One region of the Flavobacterium chungangense LMG 26729 genome, then DNA from elsewhere that is predicted to be linked to it. Evidence: riboswitches for the same ligand, from Rfam matches in the RefSeq annotation. Region 1 holds a riboswitch; the other holds the start of a gene.
The links. A riboswitch is a leader RNA that binds a small molecule or an ion and turns the genes downstream of it on or off. The one in region 1 is predicted to bind S-adenosylmethionine.

Region 1 (8,049 bases):
CTTGGTGGAATCGTAACAAAAGGAAATGTAAAAATTGCGATTTCGACCAACGGAAAATCACCAACAACAGCCAAAAGGCTAAGAGAATTTTTTGAAGAAGTAATTCCGGAAGATATCAATTCAATGGTCGAAAACCTAAACGAATATAGAAAAACGCTAAAGGGCGATTTTGAAGATAAAGTAAAGAAGATGAATGAAATAACAGCTTCTTTGAGAAATAGAGAATAACAAAAAAGTTCCGGAGGAACGACCGATTTTGTAGTGTCTTTTTTTTACCAGATGTAAACGAATGAACGAAATTACCGGTTCGTTAAAAAATAAAGAGTAAAAAGTTTCGCAAGGAAATGAATGATAAAAATCATTGAAATTAGAATAAATTATTCGTTTCTTTGTATTATTAAGAATGATTATAAACAACACCATAATGATTAAAACAGATATACTTATAATTGGAGCAGGACCAACAGGTTTATTTGCCGTTTTCGAGGCAGGATTATTAAAATTAAAATGCCATATTTTGGATGCTTTGCCACAACCTGGCGGACAACTTTCAGAATTATATCCAAAAAAGCCAATCTATGATATTCCTGGATTTCCAGAAGTTTTGGCAGGTGATTTGGTGGATGGACTGATGGAGCAAATTAAACAATTTGAACCAGGTTTTACCTTAGGTGAGCGTGCCGAAACAATCGAAAAGCAAGAAGACGGAAGTTTTATTGTAACGTCAAATAAAGGGAAGAAATTCCATGCACCTGTAATTGCAATTGCAGGAGGTTTAGGAAGTTTCGAACCAAGAAAACCTCTTATTGAAGATATCGAATTTTATGAAGATAAAGGTGTAAAATACTTTATCAAAAATCCTGAGAAATTCAGAGATAAAAGAGTAGTGATTGCTGGTGGAGGAGATTCAGCATTAGACTGGAGTATTTTCCTTGCCAATGTAGCTTCAGAAGTAACTTTGATTCACCGTAGAAATGAATTCAGAGGAGCTTTAGATTCTGTAGAAAAAGTGCAGGAATTAAAAACTGCCGGAAAAATCAAATTGATCACACCGGCTGAGGTAATCGGGATCAATGGTGCTGAACACGTAGAATCTTTGGATATCGAAGAAAACGGAGCACACCGTAAAATCGAAACAGATTTCTTTATTCCGCTTTTCGGCTTGACACCTAAATTAGGCCCAATTGGAGACTGGGGATTAGAAATCGAGAAAAACGCGATTAAAGTAAACAATGCATTAGATTACCAAACCAACATTCCGGGAATCTTTGCCATTGGAGATATCAACACTTACCCAGGAAAATTAAAATTAATTCTTTGCGGATTCCACGAAGCGACATTAATGTGTCAGGCAGCATACGGAATCATCAATCCGGGTAAGAAATACGTTTTAAAATACACAACGGTTTCCGGTGTAGACGGTTTTGACGGAACTCGTAAAGAAGCGCCAAAAGCAGTTGTTAAGTCGATAGTTTAAACAAAGCTTCTAAGTTGCTAAGCGACTAAGATTTTAAATATTGAAAGCTCAAACTTTTTAAGTTTGGGCTTTTTTATTGATGTTAATTTAAACTTAGTCTGTAAAAAGTGAGGTAAATTTGCAGTATTAATTTTTTTCAGAAAGAGAAATTTTGATTTTAGCATTTTGAATTACCAATATAAAATACTAACTTTAAGAAAGTATTAAACAAATTATCTATTATGAACAATGACGAACAACTACTAGAAGAAAATTCCAAAGTCGGCAGTGAAATGAAAATGACAGATAATGAATTAACAGATCATCAGGAAGTCATGGATACATTTCTAAAATGGGACAGAAGTTTTTAAACGACCCCATTCTGATCACCTTAATAAGCCCGTAACGCTGGGTTTATAGACTAAGATTTTAAAATCGAAAGCTCAAACTGATACATAGTTTGAGCTTTTTTATTTTAGAAAATTTAAGCATAAAGCCTCAGAACCTTAGTGTTTTAGAATCTTAAAAAAAACTTGCAAGTCGAAAGGCTATTTTGTACCTTTGCGCCGTTCCTAATTTTATTGAAAGTTATCACGAAAGGCCGAGGGAAAGACCCAATGAAACCTTAGCAACCCTTTGCCATAAAGAAGGTGCTACATTCTACTTAATACAACAAAATGTATTCAAGATAGATAACGCAAAATACACTACGTATTTCTCAAAAACTTTTCTGACAACTTACAATATTCTGAAACAGATTCAGTATTTCGAGCGAATCATTGGCGCATTTTTGCAGTCAAAGTTCCCGCTGTATGCTATATCTTTTATTCTGAACTCCAGAATAAAAGGATATCACACCCATCGGAGCTAATTAGCCGACAATAGTGAACTTTTGGAATTAATAATGAATTAAAAACTTAGCATTTAGAACTTTAGAATCTTTAGCGGCTAAAACAAAATAAATATGTCGATTACAATTCAGGAAGCAATCAAAAAAAATATCCTAATCCTTGACGGAGCAATGGGAACCATGTTACAACGCTACAACTTCTCAGAAGAAGATTTTCGTGGCGAACGTTTCAAAGATTTTCCGCATCCGTTAAAAGGCAATAACGATTTATTATCCCTCACACAGCCACAGGCAATTCGTGATGTACACGCTGCCTATTATGAAGCTGGAGCGGATATCGTAGAAACAAACACATTCTCCGGAACTACAATCGGTATGGCTGATTATTTCATGGAAGATCTGGTTTACGAACTCAACTACGAATCGGCTAAAATTGCAAGACAAGTTGCAGATGAATTCACAGCAAAAAATCCGGAAAAACCACGTTTTGTAGCCGGTTCAATCGGGCCGACAAACCGTACAGCAAGTATGTCACCAGATGTAAACGATCCGGGTTACAGAGCCGTAACTTTCGACGATTTAAGAATTGCATACAAACAACAGGTAGAAGCTTTAATGGACGGAGGCTGCGATTTACTTTTAGTAGAAACAATTTTCGACACGTTAAACGCAAAAGCAGCACTTTTTGCGATCGAAGAAGTAAAAGACGAACGTAATCTGGATATTCCGATCATGGTTTCAGGAACAATTACTGATGCCTCAGGAAGAACGCTTTCCGGGCAAACGGTTGAAGCTTTTCTGATTTCAGTTTCGCATATTCCGTTGTTAAGTGTCGGATTCAATTGCGCTCTTGGAGCCGATTTGTTGAAACCGTATTTAAAAACATTAGCGCACAATACAAGTTTTAATGTTTCGGCACATCCAAATGCAGGATTGCCAAATGCTTTCGGACAATATGATGAAACACCAGAACAGACTCAGGCATTCATTAAAGAATATTTAGAAGACAATTTGATCAATATTATTGGTGGGTGCTGTGGAACAACTCCGGATCATATTCGATTAATGGCAGAAGTTGCGAAGGATTATAAGCCGAGAGTGGCTCCGGTTATCGGGTAACGATTTCCTGAAAGGTTTTTAAAACCTTTTAGGTATACTTGAGAATTTTAAAATATAAATTATGGATAATTTACAGGTTTCGGATAATAGCATGAGTCAACAATTCACACAAGAATTATTGAATCCAAATATTGACCTAGCTACAGATTATTCAGAAATTTATATTGATGATTTAATTCAGAATGAAACATTAAAGGAAATTCCTATTATTAAAACTGTTGTTGGCGTAATTAAAACAGGTATCTCAATAAATAAATTTTTCTTTGCAAAAAAATTGCTGTCTTTTATTAGAGAATTTAATAGTGGACAAATTGATGCCGAAAAAAAAGATAAATTTCAAAAAAAGATAAATGATGATTCTCAGTTTAGAAAAAAATCAACTGAACAAATTATGGTTTGTCTTGATAGATTTAACGATGTAAAAAAGGCTTTGATTTTAGCTAATTTATTTAAGGCATATGTAGAAGAAAAAATTTCGTACGAAAAATTTGTATTTATTTCTATTTCTATGGAAAGATTACATCCACATTCGTATAGTTTTTTTTCAGCTTTGGAAAAAGTAAATTATAAAATAGGCCACGAATTTAAAGGAGAGAGAGATTATGATTCCGAATCATTACTTTTTTCCAGTGGTCTAGCGAAAGAAGGACCGGCAGATTGGTGGAGTGGATTTATGCTAAAAGAAGAAGGGGTTTTACTATATGAATTTGGAATTAAACCTTTAGAGGATTAGACTTTTTCTAAAAATCGGTAAACATAAACGTCTTGTGAAACCGAGTCTGCGTGAGGGATAGAAGTGAAAAGCCCGCAGACCAATGCAGTGATAACGAAATTAACGGATAGCCCGGCCCTTGGGACACGCCCAAAATAATAAACATAAATACCTACAAGGTTTTGAAAACCTTGCAGAAAAAATAAAGAATAAAAAAACTCAGAACCTTAGAATCTCAGGATCTTAGTAACTTAAAAAAAAAATGGCAGAAAAAAGAAGAGACCTTGTATTAGCAGGATTAGAACCGTTGATTATTACGCCCGAAAGTGTTTTTGTAAACATCGGAGAACGTACAAATGTAACAGGTTCGCGAAAATTCCTTCGCTTAATCAAGGAAGAGAAATATGACGAGGCACTTGATATTGCAAGACAACAAGTAGAAGGAGGAGCACAGATCATCGATATTAATATGGATGAAGGAATGTTGGACGGTGTAAATGCCATGACCAAATTCCTAAATTTAATTGCTGCAGAACCGGATATTTCAAGAGTGCCGATTATGATCGACAGTTCGAAATGGGAAATTATCGAAGCAGGTCTGAAAGTAGTACAAGGAAAAAGTGTTGTCAACTCGATTTCGTTAAAAGAAGGAGAAGAAAACTTTATTCACCACGCCAAATTAATCAAACGCTACGGAGCTGCGGCCATTATTATGGCTTTTGACGAAGTAGGTCAGGCGGATAATTACGAGCGTCGTGTGGAAATTTGCCAGCGTTCGTATGATATTTTGGTCAACAAAGTTGGTTTTCCTCCACAGGATATTATTTTCGATTTGAACATTTTTCCGGTTGCAACAGGAATGGAGGAACACCGCCTGAATGCAATTGACTTTTTTAGAGGTACAAAATGGGTTCGCGAAAACCTGCCTCATGCACATATTAGTGGTGGAGTAAGTAACGTTTCGTTCTCATTTAGAGGAAATGATACGGTTCGTGAAGCGATGCACTCGGTATTTTTATACCATGCCATTAAGGACGGAATGACGATGGGAATCGTGAATCCGGAGATGTTGACAATTTACGATGATATTCCGAAAGACTTATTAGAACACGTTGAAGACGTAATATTAAACAGACGTGACGACGCTACAGAGCGACTTTTGGATTTTGCAGAAAATGTAAAAGGCGAAGTAAAAAGCGATGAAAAAGCCGTTCAGGAATGGCGTTTTGGAACCGTTCAGGAACGTATCACACATTCGTTGGTAAAAGGAATTGACGCTTTTATCGAAGAAGATGTAGAAGAAGCGCGTTTGGCAGCAACAAAACCAATTGAAGTTATCGAAATCAATTTGATGACAGGTATGAACGTGGTTGGAGATTTATTCGGAAGCGGAAAAATGTTCCTGCCACAGGTGGTTAAATCGGCACGTGTAATGAAAAAAGCCGTGGCGTATTTGTTACCGTTTATCGAAGCAAGTAAACAAGCCGGTGATAAATCCGGAAACGGAAAAATCCTGATGGCAACTGTAAAAGGCGACGTTCATGATATTGGTAAAAACATCGTTTCCGTAGTTTTGGCTTGTAACAATTATGAGATTGTAGATTTAGGCGTAATGGTGCCTCCGGAGAAAATCATTGCAGCGGCTATTGAACACGAAGTAGACATTATCGGCTTAAGCGGACTGATCACACCTTCACTGGACGAAATGGTGTATCTGGCTAAAGAATTAGACAAACAAAACATTAAAATCCCGATTATGATTGGGGGAGCAACAACTTCGCGCGCCCATACAGCCGTGAAAATTGCACCTCAGTACAGAGAAACCGTCATTCACGTAAACGATGCTTCGAGAGCTGTTACCGTTGCGGGAAATCTGTTGGATCATAACCGAAAAATATATGCAGCAGATATTCGTGCAGAATATGATGCTTTTAGAGAAACCTTTTTAAATCGTTCGAGAGATAAAAACTTCCTGACGATTGAAGAAGCCCGTAAAAATAAATTACAATTAGATTGGTCTGAATATACTCCGACCAAACCTAAAAAAATAGGCGCACAAATCGTCGAAGTAGAATTGGACGTTTTGGTTCCGTATATCGACTGGACACCATTTTTTCAAACTTGGGAATTGCACGGAAAATATCCGGCGATTTTAACGGATCAGGTTGTGGGAGAACAAGCAACTTCTGTATTTGCTGATGCTCAGGCAATGCTGAAAGTTATTTTAGAAGAGAAAAAACTAAAAGCAAAAGGTATTTTCGGAATTTTCCCTGCCAATCAGGTGGATGACGACGATATCGAATTGCGTGATGAAAACGGAAAAATATTAGAGAAGTTTTTGACTTTACGTGTGCAGGGACAAAAGACAAAAGGTGCTCCAAACATAGCTTTAGCCGATTTTATTGCGCCAAAAGAAAGCGGTATTGAGGATTATATGGGCGCTTTCTGTGTAACAACCGGTTTTGGCGTAGATGAATGGGCTGCAGAATACGAGAAAAATCTCGATGATTATAATTCGATTATGGTTAAAGCGCTTGCCGATCGTTTTGCTGAGGCTTTTGCCGAATATCTTCACGAGAGAGTACGTAAAGATTTCTGGGGTTATGATTCGGAAGAATCTTTAACCAATGAAGAATTGATTAAAGAAAGTTACAAAGGAATCCGTCCTGCGCCGGGTTATCCAGCTTGTCCGGATCACTTAGAGAAACCAACGATCTGGAAACTTTTAGATGTTGAAAAACAGATTGGAGTAACCTTAACAGAAAGTATGGCAATGTGGCCGGCTTCTTCCGTTTCAGGATACTATTTTGGAAATCCGAAAAGTAAATATTTCGGACTAGGAAAAATAAAAGAAGATCAGGTGACAGATTACGCCAAACGCCGAAATGTTCCACTTGATTACGCAATGAAATGGTTAAACCCTAATATAGCAGATTAAATTAGTCGAAAGTCAAAAGTCGTAAAGTCCGAAAGGAAAGACTTTAGACTTTAGACTTTACAACTTTAAGACTTAATAATGAAAGTAACAGAACATATAGAAAACGCCAAAGGAAAAACATTATTCTCATTTGAAATTATTCCGCCTCAAAAGGGGAAAAGCATTCAGGAATTATACGATAATATCGATCCGTTGATGGAGTTTAAACCGCCGTTTATTGATGTAACGACTTCTCGGGAAGAGTTTATCTATATCGATAAAGGAAACGGACTTTTGGATAAAAAACTGACTCGTATGCGTCCGGGAACGCTTGGAATCTGCGCTTCTATAAAACATAAGTACAATGTGGATACGGTACCGCACTTGCTTTGCGGTGGATTCACACAGGAAGAAACCGAATATATGTTAGTGGATTGTCACTATTTAGGAATCAATAACGTAATGGCGCTTCGTGGCGACGCTATGAAACATGAGCAGTCTTTCGTTCCTAAAGATGGCGGTAACCATTACGCTGTAGATCTGGTTAGACAAATTAATGATTTGAACTGTGGTAAATATCTTCACGAAGTGATGGATGTCGACAACAGAGCCGATTTTTGTATCGGTGTTGCCGGTTATCCGGAGAAACATCTGGAGTCGCCTTCATTGCAGTCTGATTTGCGAAGATTAAAAGAAAAAGTAGATGCAGGAGCCGATTATGTGGTAACGCAAATGTTTTTTGACAATGCTAAATATTTTGCTTTCGTAGAAAAAGCTAGGGAAATGGGTATTACGGTACCAATTATTCCGGGAATTAAGCCAATTGCCGTTCAAAAACACATGCAAATTTTACCACAGATTTTCCGTATCGATTTACCGGAAGATTTGATCCATGCAGTTGATAAATGCAAAAACAACGCAGAAATCAAACAAGTCGGAGTCGAGTGGGCGATTCAGCAGTCAAAAGAATTAAAAGCAGCCGGAGTTCCGTTTTT
Region 2 (8,049 bases), on a different contig from region 1:
TACATAATCAATAATTCCACTATTTTTAAAGAAGGATTCCTCACTTACAGACCATCCGGCAGATATTCCTCCAAAGTTTCCATATTTACTGTTTACGCCCAAAGCTGAATTTCCATCTTTTCTGAAATTTCCTGTAATGAAATATTTCCCTGCGTAATCATAGGATAGCCTAAAGAAAGAAGACTGAAAAAGTCTTTCGGACAAACCGTTTCCAGATGAACGGATTGTACCCCAGGTTCCCTGGTAATTTTCAAAAAAAGGATCTGAAACATTAGTTTGATTAGCTCCCCAGGATGAATTTTCGAATTTCTGAACATCGTAACCAGCCAATGCAGCAATATGATGGTTTTCACCAAAACGTCTGTCAAAAGAAAGGCTATTTGTAAAATTGTAATTATTTCTTAGAATAGAAATATTAGTTGAAGAGCCGCCTGTTGCAAAAGCAGAAGACCCAAGATTTGGACTTAAATACGAGATATTTTCTGCTCTTAATCTGTCGATTCCGTAATTACTGTCAAATTTAAATCCATCAAAAAAGGTAATCGTTGCGTGAACGTTTCCAACAAAATGATCGTTAGAACTTGTATGCTTACTGTTATCAAACAAGGCTCCGGGGTGCCATAATGTATTGGTAAATAAGTTATTTCCCGGACTTGTTGTACCTGTAGGACTTAAATTATATGTTCCTTCATTATTATAAACAGCAACGTTTGGAGGGAGTGCAAAAGCCAAACGTGCAGCACCAATCAGCAATAAACCACTGCTGCTTAATGAACCCGTATTTTGCGCCTGATTAAAGGTATTGTTATACGAAAGATTTCCACCCAATTTAAGCCATCTGTTTACATCATGATCGATATTAAACCTAGCTCCTTTTCTCTCGAATTCATTATCCTTTGTAATTCCTTCTTGTTTAGAATAATTCGTTGAGAAAAAATATCTGGTTTTATCTGTTCCTCCCGAAATACTGATATTATGATTTTGAGAAACTGCATCACGGTACACCTGATCCTTCCAACTTGTATTAACACGTGAACCATCGGCATTAAAAGACGGAAAAAAAAGTGCTGATGCTACAGCAGCATTATTTTCGTTGCCACTTAATATTTTGCTGTTAAGTACCGCTTCATTTTTTATGTCTTCGTATTGTGTATTATTCAGAAGATCCGGTAATCGGGTAGCTCTGGTAATTCCAACCCAACTATCGTAGGTAACTTTAGTTTTACCTGCTTTTCCTTTTTTGGTAGTCACTAAAATAACTCCACCTGCAGCACGCGAGCCGTAAATTGAGGTTGATGCCGCATCTTTTAAAACATCAATAGATTCAATATCTGCCGGGTTTATATCTGAAAGTGGGTTATTGGCAACAGAATTTGTTGTGGACACATCGCCGGAATTAACCGGAATACCATCAATAACAATTAAAGGAGATGTGCTTAAGGAAATTGAATTTACCCCACGAATTCTGATTACCGGAGCATCATTTAAAACCCCGCTCGGGTTAGAAACATTTACTCCAGCTGCCTTCCCAATCAGTGCCTGCTCAAAACTTTGAACCGGAATATCTTTAATGGTTTTAGACGTAATTCTTGCAGCTGAACCTGTAAATTCTTTTTTGCTTTGCGTACCATAACCTACTACAAGCACTTCTTTTAAAGCTGTATTAGACGGTATAAGTCTTATGTCATTAAATGAGGAACCTGTATTTTTTTCAAGCGGTTCATAACCAATATAATTGATCGACAATACCTTATCTTCTTTTGTTATTGATAGAGAAAATTTTCCATTGCTATCAGCTACAGCTGATTTACCACTTTGTGTCGCAATAATTGTAGCTCCCGGCAAAGGCTCTCCGTTATCAGAACCCCTGACGGTTCCGTTTATCGTTCGATCCTGTGCGCTAAGCCTTCCAGGAAGTATGCTGAACAAAAAAATTAAAACTAGTAAGATTTTTTTCATTGAATTTTGTTTTTAAAAATTGGATATAGTAATCCCCGGGCCGATGTTGAAATGGCCTATCAATAATGCTGATAAAACAGGACTGGGTATAAAAAGACTAAAGACTTTGCATTCGGAAAACTTTAGAATAGTCTTCTTTTAAAAGCAGATTAAATTGTTTGGAATGGGCATTTAAAAATAATAGCTCAGTTTTCATGTCAGTGATAAAAGATTTAATAATAATGACCTTATTCAGATTTTCTAAGGAAATCTTTCTTATCTGTCCACCGTAGCGGAAGGATTTAGCACCTTATTTAGCAACAGGTTGCTAAGACATCATCGGGCCTATTCCCTCAGTCTTTCTGGATAAGTCATGTAGAAATTTTCTACTTGGCAAATATATATATTAATTCTATATAATTAGTATAGTTTAAAAATGTTTTTAAAAAAAATAATTCATAAAAAAATTAATTAACTGTATGACAAATACTTATTCATATTTAAAAAAAGTAGATTTTATTATTTTACACAGAATATTCATGCTTTATTCAATATTTGGAAAATTTAGATACCCAGTATGTTTTACTTTTTAATATTCACTTGCTCCCAGATATTAAATAATGTTTATGAAAATTAATAAAAAACCCTATCCGAAATTTTAGCTTCTGACAGGGTTAACAAAAAAAGTACTTAAGCTTATAAAAACTTATTCTTTGATAATGGTTTTATTTATGATACCCTTGTCAGTCAATATCTTAACTACATAAGTACCAGCACTGGCATTCACGTTCACTTTTACAGTTCTATCTGTAATTTCGTTTATTTCGTAAATTTGTTGTCCAAGCATATTGAATATCGAAATCTGTTTGGCCTTTCCAATAGTTCCAAAATCTATATAAAATTCATTTTTGAATGGTACAGGGTATATTTTCACTTCAGTCTTAATCTCTTCAACAGCCATATCAAGCGTACTCTCAGAAACAGTATTTTTGGATGTACTGCTACAACTAACTGCAGTAGGATTAATCCCTTCTACTTCTATCTTATCAATGTTAGCCAAACCTGATGCTGTAGTCGCTTCTAATCTTATGGTATGAGTACCCGAAGAAAGCGCTATTGTAACTAAAGAACTTGAATTTTCGGCCCAGGTTGTCCAATTGGTTGTAGCATTAAAAGCTGCTGTAGCCAGAGTAACGCCATCTACAATTATTTTAGCGCCTCTTGAAGTAGTGCCTCCATTAGAATATCTCCACCGAAGGATATAATTTCCGGAAGCAGTATTCACAGACCATTCAATTCCTGCACCGACTGCATTATTAGCATTGGCAAAACCAGTACCCTGATATCCCGCATTATTATTGTCTATTGTTCCTTCAACAACACAGAAACCCGTTTCGTTTTCATTGATCGAAATTTCAGTATTTGCTGCAACCGGATCTGTATAGTTAGCAGTTCCATTTTGTTTTTGACCGGAAGTAATAGCTGCTACTAATCCATTAATGTACACTTCCAGATTAGTATATACAGCGTTCAGTGTATAGGCTGTTCCGTCTGAAATATTATTGCTATTTAAACCATTGGTATTTTCCCAGCTATCCGGCATTCCGTCATTATCAGTATCCGTAGGTGCTGTAGTAGAATTGTAGGCTGGCCAGCCTCCAACATCAGATTGTGTATCAATGAGACCTTTAGTACTTCCATTTGAACCAGTATAAGTAAAGGTTCCATTAGTTGCTTCTGATATTATTCTACTGTCCACGGCATCACGCTTAAAGCTTGCTCCTACGTAAGCTAATACTCTGTTGTAGGCATTTGTTGCAGAATGTGTGGTCATTTCACCAAAATTATATTCAGTATTTACACGGAGCTCCGTTTTACTTTTTGAAGATGGATTAGGATCGACGCCATTCCAGTTATCGCCAGAAGTAGTTGAATTTGCAGTAGTATAATTTCCATTGACATAAAAACTACCCCAGACACCTGCTGGCTGAGAGTTAGATCCATCATCCGCACTGGGAGAAATAATTCGGTCGTTTACTCCTGAAGCTGTTGCGGGACCTGCTTTGTAATAATTATTGGTAAGATTATACGACCCTCCTTCAGCAGCATAAGCACTGTTACCGCCCCAGTTATAAACAACATTATTTCTAAAATCAACCATCTCGAGATTAGGAAGTGCCGAGTATCTGCTTCCACAAAAACGGGCATTACGACTATCATGATGAGCCAGCATGTTGTGATGAAACGAGGCTTTTTTTCCTCCCCAAATTCCACCGTAACCATGAGTTCCTTTGTCGTGAACAGACACACGCAAACTTTCAGACATCATGCACCACTGCATAGTAAAGTTTTCATTGTCGTAAAATGAAGCACATTCGTCTGTACTCCAGCTCATAGAACAGTGGTCAATAATAATGTTTTTATGATTTCTGCCTCCAATGGCATCCCCTTCATGCTGTGCCTGGTCGCCCATACGGAAACGAATATATCTAATGATAACATTATCAGCATCTACATTTACTGAGTAATTTTTCAGACAGATTCCATCACCCGGGGCAGTCTGACCAGCTATTGTAATATTCCCATTATTGATTCTTAAATCTGAATTAAGCGCGATGATTCCGGATACTTTAAACAGTACTGTTCTCGCTCCTGTTGCCGTAACGGCTGCCCTTAAACTTCCTGCACCTGAATCATTTAGATTGGTAACATAGATTACCTGTCCGCCACGACCTCCACTGGTGTAACGTCCAAAACCTTCGGCACCCGGAAATGCCGGTGAAGTAACCGCTAGAGCCGCAGTAGCCTTTTGAGTCGATGCTGTAACTGTTAAAGTTCCTGATTTTGTAGCATTTGGAGTCCCGCCAACTGTGGTAATTGTATAGTTAAAAGTGCCACTCACAGTTGGTTTCCCACTGAAGGTTATAGTTTTAGCCGAATTATCTATAGCCGCATTGATTCCAGATGGCAATCCTGATACTGTTACTGTGGCAGCGTTTTCCCAGTTATAATAAAAGCCTGTAATAGCAGTATTTATTGCTACAGTTTGACTAGAACCTCCAGCTCCGTGTTTTATTAATGCAGCTCCTAATGTAACAGAATTAATGATCGTATCAGGATTCCAGTTATCGGTAACCTGTGGATTGGCATTATTTGCTTTTAAAACATTTAATTTTGTATAAGAGGCCGCTTGAGCAACACTTAATTTTTTTGCCCATAAAACTCTTGAAGACGGAACATAACCGGCTCCTGAGTTACTGTATTCTGCAAAACGTGCTGTAGCCTGATTGGCAGCATTACCCCAGTCATTCCATCCTACTGCCTTAATAGCGTTAGTCATACTGGTGTTCATATAGGTAACCGATGCATATCCTCCCCATGGGCGGCCAAGATCCGTAATATTACTTCCTGAACCTGTAATCTGACAATTATTGAATACAAAGCCATATGCTAAATGTGATGCCGTATTAGCTGCAGTTAAAGAGCTTCCACCTTTTGTGTAAAGCTGACAATTTTGAAAATAAGCGATGGCTCCTCCAAAAATAAAGTCTGTAGTACCTTCAAAATAACAATTTTCATGATAAGATCTACCGCTGTGAGGATAATAAGTATCCTGATCTCCTAAAAAACGGCAGTCCTTAAAAACAGCTTTATCCGCAGTACAGCGAACAGCTACTGCCTGTCCAACAGGTCCGGATGAATTAGCAAACGTAAGGTTCAATGCATAAAAACCTGCCCCATTGATGAAAGTACTTGCCGAATTTGAGGTTCCGTAAGCAGCTCCTGTTGCCGGATTAATTTTGGATGCATAGTTATTATAGGTCAAAATAGTTCCGGTTGAACTTTGTCCTACGAAGGTCAGATTTGTTTTATTTGAAGGAATCGTAATTACTTCATAATAAGTACCATTTTTAATATAAATTTTAGTTCTGGTGGAACTATTAGAAGGAGCTGCATTCACGGCTGCCTGTACAGTGGTATAATTACCTGTTCCGTCCTTTGCAACTACGATATCGTAGGTCTGTGCTTTCAGTTGTATCGAAAAGAAAGCTAAAAAAGCTAATAGTAAAATTTTTTGTTTCATACTTTTTGGTTTTGGTTAGATAATAGTTTTACAGATTAAGTACTTTCCTGTTAAAACAAAACTATAAAAAACCATATACAAATACAGTAGACATATCACTATTAAACAAGGGGCAAAAACAAATATTTGTTAATCAAACCATTATAACATCTGTGAGTTTTTAAAAACATAAATTTCAGTACTGGCGCTATTTAGTATGTAAGATAAAAATAGTTCACAATAACCCAAATTTGTCCTTATAGCATCTAAGTTCAGAATCAGTTTTATGCAGTAACTTTTCCAACAGCATAATTTTGTCCTGATAAAGCAGATTTAAATTCATAAGACCATAGTTATCTGAAAGTATACTGTTTCTTTTAACAGTATTTGCTATATGAAGATTCGTCTCAAATCTTATAATATGTTCTACACTAAGTTCAAAAACAGACGCTATTTCTTCTAACTTCTCAAAACTCATTTTGGCATTTCCTTTTTCGATTTTGCTGTAACCGGCTTGTGTAATTCCCAATCGCACAGCCATATATTCCTGGGTATAATTCTTAAGTTCTCTGATACTTCTTATATTATCGTTTATATTGCTACTCATCACATTTTTTGATTTAGTATCAAACTATTATTAAATCTAAATCACTACTTATTTGTAAAACAGTAATTCCTGAATACAGCAAATAAAGAAAGTTAAATGAGAATGCACAATAACAAATGTTAAGCGTTTAAGCATCTTTCCGCAAGGTATATTTTAACCGACTTAAATGGACAGGAGTAATATTCAGATATGAAGCTATATAATATTGAGGTACACGCTGAAAAAGATTGGGAAAGTGACGGTTCATAGACAAATAACGCTCTTTAGGTGAATTGGTATAAAGGGCTTTAATTTTATCATTAATAATAAAAAAATATTCCTCAGTAATAAGTCTGCCAAGTTTCTCACCATACCTGACTGTATTGTAAAAATTGTGAAGCATTTCTCTGGAGATAACTATAACAACAGTATCTTCCATTGCCTGTATGGAATGATTGGATGGAACATTTTTTAAAAAACTTTCATAGTCGGTGGCAAAAGTATTCTCCAGACAGAAGTGAAAGGTTTTATCTTCACCCTTTTCGTCTGCAAAATAAATGCGTAACAGACCACTCACTACAAAAAAGATTTTATCACAATCATCATTTTCATTTAGAAGCATGCTTTTTTTTAAAAAAAATGAACTGCTAAGCATACTCTGACAGTATTGCCACTCTGCATCACTGATATAGATATAAGAAATAATCATTCTATACAGATTTATTATTCCGTAATCTTTTAAATGTTCAGTTTGGATTTTTTTTCTTTTATAAACTCTCCTTGATTTTTCTGGTATCATAGAATTAACGTCGCAATAATTTAAAATTTTCTGCAAAGTTAAGTATCAGGACGAGGCGTAAAAAATTCTGAATACAATAAGAACAAACTATACATTTCAGGTTAAAAAAAAAGGTAACAGTATCTGTACCATTACCTTTATGCAGCTCTGAAAATTACAACGCAGGAAGAATCCGTGAAAGCCTGCAGGAAACGATACACTCAAAATCATAACTGACACAAGAGCATATAGACCTACGGCAATAAGAAGTGTTTTTTTCTAATATAACATAATTGGGTTAATTACTAATTGCATCATTCACAGACTGGCTGTCTACAAACTGCTCAAAACATATAATTTTTCCATCCTTTAATTTCCAGATATGCGCAACTCTGGCCTCAAATACTTTTCCTGTAATTTTATAGGTTCCGCTATAAGTTCCGTAGGCTACTACTTTATCTTCATTCCAGACATAGTCTTCCGGAGTAAATTTATAATCGATCCATTCGCTTCCAAGCCTGGCAAAAACATTTTTAAAAATATCATCTAAACCAATATATGTTCCGGCATAAGGAAATCCTTTTGCTTCTGTCCATGAAATATCATCGGCTGCATAAGCAGTTAGATTTTTACCATTTTCTTCCGAAGTTTTTCCTTCGTAAGTACTTTTTACAATATCAAGAT

Region 2: it holds a riboswitch for S-adenosylmethionine, as region 1 does, so the genes downstream of both, JE46_RS00450 (SusC/RagA family TonB-linked outer membrane protein) here and JE46_RS05795 (homocysteine S-methyltransferase family protein) in region 1, are expected to answer to the same signal.

Annotation. Positions count from the first base shown of each region.
Region 1 covers NZ_JASY01000002.1:595,981-604,029, forward strand. Annotated here, with positions in the region: gene JE46_RS05785 (precorrin-2 dehydrogenase/sirohydrochlorin ferrochelatase family protein) at 1-228, shown strand, start outside; gene JE46_RS05790 (NAD(P)/FAD-dependent oxidoreductase) at 425-1,477, shown strand; gene JE46_RS24615 (hypothetical protein) at 1,699-1,827, shown strand; SAM riboswitch class I at 2,042-2,155, shown strand; gene JE46_RS05795 (homocysteine S-methyltransferase family protein) at 2,421-3,425, shown strand; gene JE46_RS05800 (hypothetical protein) at 3,487-4,158, shown strand; gene metH (methionine synthase) at 4,400-7,075, shown strand; gene metF (methylenetetrahydrofolate reductase [NAD(P)H]) at 7,154-8,049, shown strand, end outside.
Region 2 covers NZ_JASY01000001.1:95,587-103,635, reverse strand. Annotated here, with positions in the region: gene JE46_RS00450 (SusC/RagA family TonB-linked outer membrane protein) at 1-1,959, opposite strand, end outside; SAM riboswitch class I at 2,212-2,311, opposite strand; gene JE46_RS00445 (pectinesterase family protein) at 2,645-6,022, opposite strand; gene JE46_RS00440 (helix-turn-helix transcriptional regulator) at 6,237-6,608, opposite strand; gene JE46_RS00435 (Crp/Fnr family transcriptional regulator) at 6,736-7,386, opposite strand; gene JE46_RS00430 (nuclear transport factor 2 family protein) at 7,664-8,049, opposite strand, start outside.